3 regions of the Bacillus sp. M13(2017) genome follow, and region 3 is predicted to be linked to each of the others. Evidence: riboswitches for the same ligand, from Rfam matches in the RefSeq annotation. Region 3 holds a riboswitch; each other region holds the start of a gene.

Evidence for each region. A riboswitch is a leader RNA that binds a small molecule or an ion and turns the genes downstream of it on or off. The one in region 3 is predicted to bind thiamine pyrophosphate.
Region 1: another riboswitch for thiamine pyrophosphate. It lies ahead of CGQ22_RS19930 (MTH1187 family thiamine-binding protein); the one in region 3 lies ahead of thiC (phosphomethylpyrimidine synthase ThiC).
Region 2: another riboswitch for thiamine pyrophosphate. It lies ahead of tenA (thiaminase II); the one in region 3 lies ahead of thiC (phosphomethylpyrimidine synthase ThiC).

What each region holds. Positions count from the first base shown of each region.
Region 1 is NZ_KZ268508.1:113,714-117,014, forward strand. It holds gene CGQ22_RS19925 (non-ribosomal peptide synthetase family protein) at 1-1,310, shown strand, start outside; TPP riboswitch at 1,363-1,464, shown strand; gene CGQ22_RS19930 (MTH1187 family thiamine-binding protein) at 1,566-1,886, shown strand; gene CGQ22_RS19935 (ABC transporter permease) at 1,858-2,631, shown strand; gene CGQ22_RS19940 (ABC transporter substrate-binding protein) at 2,628-3,301, shown strand, end outside.
Region 2 is NZ_KZ268518.1:5,355-8,655, forward strand. It holds gene CGQ22_RS27585 (SH3 domain-containing protein) at 1-547, opposite strand, end outside; TPP riboswitch at 817-928, shown strand; TPP riboswitch at 989-1,092, shown strand; gene tenA (thiaminase II) at 1,178-1,873, shown strand; gene CGQ22_RS27595 (ABC transporter ATP-binding protein) at 1,842-2,591, shown strand; gene CGQ22_RS27600 (ABC transporter permease) at 2,591-3,301, shown strand, end outside.
Region 3 is NZ_KZ268502.1:153,488-156,788, forward strand. It holds gene lldP (L-lactate permease) at 1-1,024, shown strand, start outside; TPP riboswitch at 1,096-1,211, shown strand; gene thiC (phosphomethylpyrimidine synthase ThiC) at 1,324-3,084, shown strand; gene CGQ22_RS09880 (arsenic transporter) at 3,187-3,301, opposite strand, start outside.

The DNA.
Region 1 (3,301 bases), on a different contig from region 3:
GACACTCATTGAAAGTATTACGAGTATTAACATTGTTAAAAGAAGACTTCTCGCATTTAACAATTCAAGATTTCTTTAAAGAAAGAACGATATATGGATTAGCTCGAATTGAGCGAGAAGTAAAAGTAGAGAAAGAAGAAGTATTTCGGGAATATAAAGTAATTCACGAACCAGATACTATTACGTATGCAAACGTTTTTGAAGAAAAACAGATTTCAAATGTCTTTTTAACAGGAGCTACTGGTTATTTAGGATCACACATATTATATGAATTGCTAAGAGATACATCTGCTACTATTTATTGTTTAGTAAGACCAACCAAAGATGTGCAGCAAAGAATTATAGATACATTAACAGGCTATTTTAATGATATATGTGAAGAATGGTTACAGCGTATACAGGCCGTAGCTGGCGATCTAGGAGAAGAGTATCTTGGGATGAGCGAAGAAGAATTTATGTTCATCAGTTCTAAGATGGATACGATAATTCATTGCGGTGCAGATGTAAGACATTTTGGAGATGTAAAACAATTTGAAAATATAAATGTACAAGGGACTAGCCGTATGCTAGCATTAGCGGAAAAAGGCGCTACATTCCATTTTATTTCTACAATTGGTATCCCGTTAGAATTAGCGGTAGATCAATGGGATACATACATGAAAACTGGTGATTTTAATTACAGTGTAGACTTAGAGAATGTATATTCAAATAGTAAACTACAAGCGGAAAACATTGTTCGTGAAGCAATGAAAAATGGTTTGCGTGGAAATATTTATCGTGCAGGTAATTTAGCATGTCATTCAGAAACAGGTTCGTTCCAACAAAATATTGAAGGAAACGCATTTTATCGTCTTATTAAAACAATGCTATTAATTGGGAAAGCACCAAATGTGAAGTGGAAAGTTGATTTCACACCAATTGATTTTGCTAGTAAATCAATTGTATCGTATTTACAAGATGCGCAAATTGTAGGAGAGACGTTACATATTTGTCATCCACATCAAATTGAGTTTGAACAATTTATACAGCTAATTGGAGAGTGTGGATACAATCTTGAAATGGTTCCACTTTCAGAATATGAAAATGCCGGACTGGAATTAGCAAAGGGAAATGAAGTAATAGCAGAGTTAATTGCTTCTCAAGTTGCAGGAGATGGAGCACAGCAATCTGAAATTGTAATGGGTACGCGTAGAACGAATGAATGGATTAAGAAAAAAGAATTGAAAGTACCAGCAATTAATAAAGAATTTATACAGCAGTTATTAGCTTATGGTGAAAAAGTTGGATATTTTCCAAAAATAATGAAATGATTATGCATGCTTTTGTTTGTTCAATAAAATAAATCATGCTACAATGAAAACGAATTAAGGACCGGGGAGCCAATTGGCTGAGAGGATGTAAGTAAACATCGACCCTCAACCTGATCTGGATAATGCCAGCGTAGGGAGTTACTTAAAGTGATGTAGCATATGTTATTCTATAATAACTTGCATACAAGGCTTTCCTACGCAGTAGGAAAGCCTTTTCTTATTTTTGAAATTTAATTTTATAAGGGGGATTTTATTATGTCACAACAAGTTACAATGTCATTTTCAGTAGTACCACAAGCGAAAACGAAAGATGTATATTCTGTTGTCGATAAAGCAATTGAAGTTGTGCAACAATCGGGAGTTCGTTATGAAGTAGGGGCAATGGAAACAACTTTGGAAGGAGAATTAGATGTACTTCTTGATGTCGTTAAACGTGCACAACAAGCTTGCGTCGATGCTGGAGCAGAAGAAGTGATTACTTCTATTAAAATCCATTATCGTCCAAGCACTGGTGTAACGATAGATGAAAAGGTTTGGAAGTACCGTGATGAATATGCAAAACCAGAAGCAATCTAAACTTATTACAACTATTTGGCTTATCCTTCTCATTGCGATATGGGAAGGATCTGTTTCATTATTTAAAATCGAACCGTGGATTTTACCAAAGCCTTCTGCCATTGTTCAAGAATTAATTGGGATGAAAGATTTACTATTACCAAATACGATGCAAACACTGCAGGAAGTTATAATTGGACTATTCTTTGCAATTTTATTGGGGACGAGCATCGCAATTATTATGGACGTTATACCGTTATTTCGTATTTTAATAAATCCATTGCTCGTTATTTCGCAAACAATTCCAATTGTTGTACTTGCACCGCTATTTATTATTTGGTTTGGATATGGGATGTTGCCGAAAGTAATGGTCGTAATACTCGTTTGTTTCTTCCCAATTGCGCTTAGTATTTTAGAAGGTTTTCAAACAGTAGATAAAAATATGCTGAAACTGTTACAAACAATGAAGGCGACGAAATGGCAAGTTTACCAGAAAGTAAAATTTCCAGCAGTGCTCCCATACTTTTTCTCAGGTTTAAAAATTGCAGTTACATATAGCGTAATGGGGGCAATTATCGGAGAATGGCTCGGTGCAAGTGAAGGATTAGGCGTTATGCTTACGAGGGCTACAAAATCCTTTTTGACTGCCCGAGTATTTGGTGTTGCAGCAATCATCGTTATGGTGACATTGTGCCTGTATTTTATCGTAGAGTTTATGGCAAGAATAACAGCACCATGGATATATAGAAAGGACGGCAGAAAATGAAAAAAGGTTTGAAAGTTATGTTAGCTGCCTTAGTAGCGGTAGGCGTGGCTGGATGTAATCCGGCGAAGAAAGAAGAAAGTAAAAGTAAAGATCAAAAAGTAAAAGTAGTATTAGATTGGTTTCCAAATACGAATCATACTGGCTTATATGTAGCACAAACGAAAGATTATTACAAAAAGCAAGGATTAGATGTAGAAATTATTCAACCGGGTGACAATGTAACAGCAGAGCAAATGATAGCATCAGGAAAAGCTGACTTCGCAATAAGCGCACAAGAAAATGTAACGTTGGCTCGTGTGGAAGGGATTCCTGTTGTATCTGTCGGAGCGATTATTCAGCATAACACTTCAGCATTTGCATCACTTAAGAAAGATAATATGACGTCACCGAAAGATTTTGAAGGTAAACGTTACGGCGGCTGGGGAGGACCAGCAGAAGAAGCGACATTAAAGACGATTATGGATAAGCATCAAGCTGATTTTAATAAAGTTGAAAAAATCATCTTAGGACAAACCGATTTCTTTAAATCAATCGGCCGTGATGCAGACTTTGAATGGATTTATTACGGATGGGATGGAATTGAAGCGAAGCGCCAAGGAAAAGAGTTAAATACGATTATGGTAAAAGACTTAGACCCAGCGCTTGATTTCTATAGTCCTGTTATTATTAC
Region 2 (3,301 bases), on a different contig from region 3:
TATATTTTGTATTATTTTGAACGGTGATTCCTTTTACTAAGGGTTGTGAACCATTAGAGATGAATGCTTTTTGTACGTAACCTGTTTGGCCATTATGCGATATTTTATACCATTCGCCTTGATCTTCTTGAACGGTAATAAACTTGCCATTTGGTAATACATCTAAAATGGAAGATTCTAAATTAGGTTCAGAGCGAACGTTTAATGCATTAGCATTAACGATGTATTGATCATTAGAATGAAGTTTGTTTTTTAGTAAAATAGCATCTTTTTGTACATAACCTACTTTATTATGAACAGATACTTTATACCACTCATTAGTTGTTTTAAGGATGTTCACTTTTGTATTAAAGCGAATTGTATCAATTGATGTGCTTTTTACGTTATCTTCTGTATGTAATGCTACTTGATCGACTTTGACATACCCAGTTTTAATATTAGATAATTGTTCAGCGTTTGCTTTTTGTACATTTGTTTCACCCATAGAAGGAAGTAAAGAAGCAATCGCTACAGTAGTTGCTGTTAAAGCAGTAGCTTTCATATTCATGGAATAGAGACCTCCTCTAGTTGTATAGTTGTAATTTTATTATAGTATAAAGATATAATATAGTGGGTGTATTCACATAAATGTAATATGAAATCAATATAAAAATAAATTTTTTGAGGATAATGATTCCTTCTTATGCAATTAATTGGGGTTTTATTTTCTAAAATAGAATGTATGTATTGTATAAATTTGATATTCTGTTAATAATTAAGAAAATTAAAAAAGTTGATGATGTCTTATTAGGGTGTTATACTGACAGTGATAATTTTATAGTTTGCTAGGAGAGCTGGTGTTGCCAGCTGAGAGTAGGCCGTAAGCCTTTGATCCTTTTTATTACCTGATCTAGATTATGCTAGCGTAGGGAAGCAATTCGGACACTAACAATGAGTCCCCGTTTCTTTGCGTATAGAAACGGGGCTTTTTTATTTGAAAATTTCATATTGAAACCACTAGGGGTGCTTGATTTGCTGAGAGAGGAATAATCCTTAACCCTTACAACACCTGATCTAGGTAATACTAGCGAAGGGAAGTGGAACATCGAATAAATGTATAACTTTATTTGCTGTAACCACTTCTTATATATAGAAGTGGTTTTTTATTTAGATACATATATTGAAAGGGGATAGAGAAATGAAATTTTGCGATAGATTATTAGAAACTGTGCAACCGGTTTGGGAGATGAGTCATAATCATCCGTTTGTAGTAGGTATGGGAGATGGCACGTTAGAAAAAGATAAATTCCAGTATTATATTATTCAAGATTATTTATATCTGCTAGATTATGCAAAGTTATATGCGATTGGTGTTGTAAAAGCAACGAATCCACAAGTAATGGGAAAGTTCGCTGAACAAATTGATGGAATATTAAATGGCGAAATGACAATCCATAAACAATATGCAAAAAGACTTGGAATTTCTATAGAGGAGATAGAGTCTGCGAAACCATCTGCTAAAAATTTAGCTTATACAAATTACATGATGTCTGTATCTCAAAATGGCACACTTGCGGAATTAATAGCAGCGCTTCTTCCATGTATGTGGAGCTATTGGGAAATTGGAAAGCGTTTAAATGATATTCCTGGAGCAAGTGATCATGAGTTTTTTGGTGAGTGGATTCAAGGATATAGTTCGGAAGAATACGGTAATCTGTGTATTTGGTTAATAGATTTATTAAATGAAATGGCAGTGGGAAAGTCTGAGACAGAACTAGAAAGATTAGAGGAGATTTTCTTAAATTCCAGTCGATTTGAATATTTATTCTGGGATATGTCCTATCGTAAGGAGATGTGGGGATTTGAGGAGCAAGAACATACTACAGTTTCATAATGTTTCTTTTCATTACGATGAGAAACCAATCATCCATGAATTAAATGCTTCTATACATGAGAAAGAGTTTGTCAGTATTATCGGACCGAGTGGATGTGGGAAAAGTACTTTATTTCGCCTTATTACAGGTCTAGAAAAGGTAAGTACTGGACAGATAGAACTGACAGAAACAAAGCACCATCCTGTAGGATATATGCCGCAAAAAGATATGCTTTTGCCGTGGAGAACAATTATTGAGAATGCTGCCCTGCCGCTAGAGTGCCAAGGTGTACAGAAGAAAGAAGCAGAAGTAAAGGCAAAGGAACTGTTACATAAATTTGGTTTGCAAGGGTATGAGAAAAAATATCCGAAAGATTTATCTGGTGGTATGAGACAACGTGTATCTTTTATTCGAACTTTATTAACAGGCGGGGAAATATTGCTGTTAGATGAACCATTTAGTGCGTTGGATGCTTTAACGAAGACCTCTTTGCAAGAATGGTTGTTTGAACAATGGCAAGAGTGGGAAAAAACAATTTTATTCATTACTCATGATGTTGAAGAAGCGTTATTTCTTTCAAACCGAGTTTTAGTAGTGGAACAGCAGCCGATAACGACTTTGACTGAGCGGACTGTACCGCTTGATCATAACAGAACACGAAAAGATTTATATAAACCGGAAGTATTAGCGCTGAAAGATGAGCTTCTTAGTATGTTACAAAGGCAGGTACTTGTGTGATGAACCGATTGAAAGAATTAGTTCCTGCTATTACACTTTCTAGTATTTTACTAGCTGTGTGGGAAATAGGAGCAAGAATTGTAGATGAGATGTACATTTTACCGTCACCTTCTGCGATTGTAATGAAGATATGGAAACTAAAAGACATATTATTTACAGTTCATTTACCTGCAACGTTATACGTCGTTTTAATAGGTGTTGTTATCTCTATCGTATTAGGTGTAGGGCTAGCGATGTTAATGAATGCGAGTACATGGATGGAGAGAGCATTTTATCCATTATTAGTTGCTTCACAAACGATTCCGATTACTGCGCTTGCTCCGCTATTTGTTTTATGGTTTGGATACACAATTTGGAGTAAGGTTGTTGTCACAGTTTTAATTACGTTTTTCCCAATTGCGGTCAATACGTATGATGGACTGCGTAGTACGAAAAAAGAATGGGAGGAGCTCTTAGTTACATATGGAGCAACAAAAAGAGATATTTTTCTTAAATTAAAGTTGCCGTCTGCTCTTCCTTATTTTTTCTCAGCTTTAAAAATTGCAGTTCCGCTTAGTGTTATCGGAGCAGCAATTGGAGAATGGCTCGGTGCACAAGCTGGGCTTGGATATTTCAGTAAGAGAATGATGACGCAGTTAGATGAAGCTGGCGTATTTGCACCTATTGTATTGTTATCATTATTAGCTATTTTCTTCGTCGTAATTATTTCC
Region 3 (3,301 bases):
TTTAATGGATGGATTTAAAGGTATAAGACAAACGTGGCCTGCGTTACTTGTAGCGGGTAGTTCATTTGCGATTACGCAGTTCATTACAGCGACATTTTTAGGGCCGGAACTTCCGGATATTACATCGGCACTTGTAAGTTTAATTAGTTTAGCGCTGTTCTTAAAAGTTTGGCAGCCGAAAGAAACTTATCAATCCGGGCAAGCAAATAGTGAAGTAGCAGCAACGACAGCAGCATCGATGCCGAAATTAACGTTTGGAAAAGTGGTGAAGGCATGGTCTCCATTTATCGTATTAACGGTTATGGTAGTCATTTGGAGCCAAAGTTTCTTTAAGGCATTATTCGCTCCAGGAGGGGCTTTAGAAAGTCTTGTATTTAAGTTTGAAATTCCAGGTCTACATAATTTAGTAATGAAAGCAGAGCCCATTGTAAATAAACCAACGCCTTACGAGGCAATTCTAAAGTTTGATGTATTATCGGCAACTGGAACAGCGATTTTAATTGCTTGTATCATTTCCATGTTTATTTTGAAAATGAATGTAAAAGATGCAGTAGTGACATTTAAAGAAACGTTAAGCGAATTAAAAATGCCAATTCTATCTATCGGATTCGTACTAGGGTTTGCATTTATCGCAAACTATTCTGGTCTATCTTCTACGTTAGCGTTAGCATTAGCCGGAACTGGCGGACTATTCCCGTTCTTCTCACCATTCTTAGGCTGGATTGGCGTATTCCTAACAGGGTCTGATACGTCTGCGAATGCACTGTTCTCGAATTTACAAGCCATTACAGCGCAGCAAGTCGGTGTATCTGAAGTGCTTCTCGTTGCAGCAAATACAACGGGCGGTGTAACAGGAAAAATGATTTCTCCGCAATCGATTGCAATTGCTTGTGCGGCAGTTGGACTTGCTGGAAAAGAATCGGATTTGTTCCGTTTTACAGTAAAGCATAGTTTATTCTTCGTAATTATTGTTGGTATTATGACGTATGTGCAGGCGTATTATTTAACGTGGATGATTCCATAAACAATAAAAGAAATAAACTTTGAATTTTTCAGATTATGGTGTATGATGGGAAAGTATTGAAAATTAAATCAGTGATAAACTAGGGGTGCCTAACGTATGCGTAGGCTGAGAGAGAAGCGCGTGAACTTCTTAACCCTTTGGACCTGATCTGGCTCGTACCAGCGTAGGGAAGTTAACGGCTTTACATAATGATGTCTTTATGAGCCAGGTCCTTATTTTTCTATGGACCTGGCTCTTTTTATTTTGGCATGCGCTGGCCATATCTCGTCCTTGTCACGAACAGGGGGGCAATAAAGTTTATGAAACAATCTGTTTCAGCTGAGCAAATTGAATTGAAATCGAGTTTACCAGGGAGTAAGAAAGTATATGTGGATGGACCACGAGAAGGTATGAAAGTCCCGATGCGTGAGATTGAACAAAGCGAAACGAATGGCGTTCCAAATCCGCCAATTCGTGTGTATGATACGAGCGGTCCTTATACAGATCCTGCGTATAAGGTCGAGTTGGAAAAAGGCATTCCAACGCCGCGCCACTCTTGGATTATGGGGCGTGGTGATGTAGAAGCATACGAAGGGCGTGAAGTGAAACCAGAGGATGACGGTGTGAAAGTGGCTTCGAAACATACACCTGTTTTCCCGCAAATGGATCGTAAGCCGCTTAGAGCAAAGGAAGGTGCAAATGTTACGCAAATGCACTATGCACGTAATGGCATTATTACGTCTGAGATGGAATACGTTGCGATTCGTGAAGGGGTAGAGCCGGAGTTTGTTCGTAAGGAAATCGCAGAAGGCCGCGCTATTTTACCGGCGAATATTAATCATCCAGAAGCTGAACCGATGATCATCGGGCGTAACTTCCATGTGAAGGTAAACGCGAATATCGGAAACTCAGCTGTATCTTCTTCGATTGCAGAAGAAGTAGAGAAAATGACGTGGGCAACGCGCTGGGGTGCAGATACGATTATGGATTTATCTACAGGTAAAAATATTCATACGACGCGTGAGTGGATTATTCGTAACGCACCTGTACCAGTTGGAACTGTACCAATCTATCAAGCGCTGGAAAAAGTAAACGGAATTGCAGAAGATTTAACGTGGGAAGTATATCGTGATACGTTAATTGAGCAGGCGGAGCAAGGCGTTGATTACTTTACGATTCACGCTGGTGTATTGCTTCGTTACATTCCAATCACGGCAAAGCGTACGACAGGTATCGTTTCACGTGGTGGTTCGATTATGGCACAGTGGTGTTTATTCCATCATAAAGAAAACTTCCTATATACTCACTTTGAAGAGATTTGTGAAATTATGAAGCAGTACGATGTTTCGTTCTCTCTTGGAGATGGATTACGTCCAGGGTCTATTGCAGATGCAAATGACGAAGCACAGTTTTCTGAGCTTGAAACACTTGGTGAATTAACCAAAATTGCTTGGAAACATGATGTGCAAGTTATGATCGAAGGACCTGGACATGTACCGATGCACTTAATTAAAGAGAATATGGAGAAAGAGCTTGATATTTGTCAGGGCGCGCCGTTTTACACACTTGGGCCGTTAACGACAGATATTGCACCAGGTTATGACCATATTACATCAGCGATTGGAGCTGCGATGATTGGCTGGTTTGGAACGGCGATGCTTTGTTATGTAACGCCGAAAGAACATTTAGGTTTGCCAAACAAAGATGATGTACGCACGGGTGTTATTACGTACAAAATTGCAGCGCATGCGGCTGATCTTGCGAAAGGACATAAAACGGCTCATCAGCGTGATGATGCACTTTCAAAAGCACGCTTCGAATTCCGTTGGCGCGATCAATTTAATTTATCTTTAGATCCTGAACGTGCGATGGAATATCACGATGAAACGTTGCCTGCAGAAGGGGCAAAGACAGCTCACTTCTGTTCAATGTGTGGACCGAAGTTTTGTAGTATGAGAATTTCACATGATATTCGTGAATATGCAAAAGAAAATGATTTAGAAACGACAGAAGCAATTGAAAAAGGAATGAAAGAGAAAGCAGAAGAATTTAAAGAAGCTGGTAGTCATTTATATCAATAACACGTTACACCTCTTTACTTGATTGATCACACTGTAGTACCTAACTTTATTATAGAAGAAGCCCCATTTGCTAAGACGGTAGCAAAATGGGGCTTCTGTTGTTTAGAGGGCAAAGAAGAGATGTACCCAGTAGAATAAGAGGAATAGTGTGACGACTGTTGTGAGCGGGATAACGATAAGGGATACACTTAAATAGTCTTTCCATTTTACTTTAATT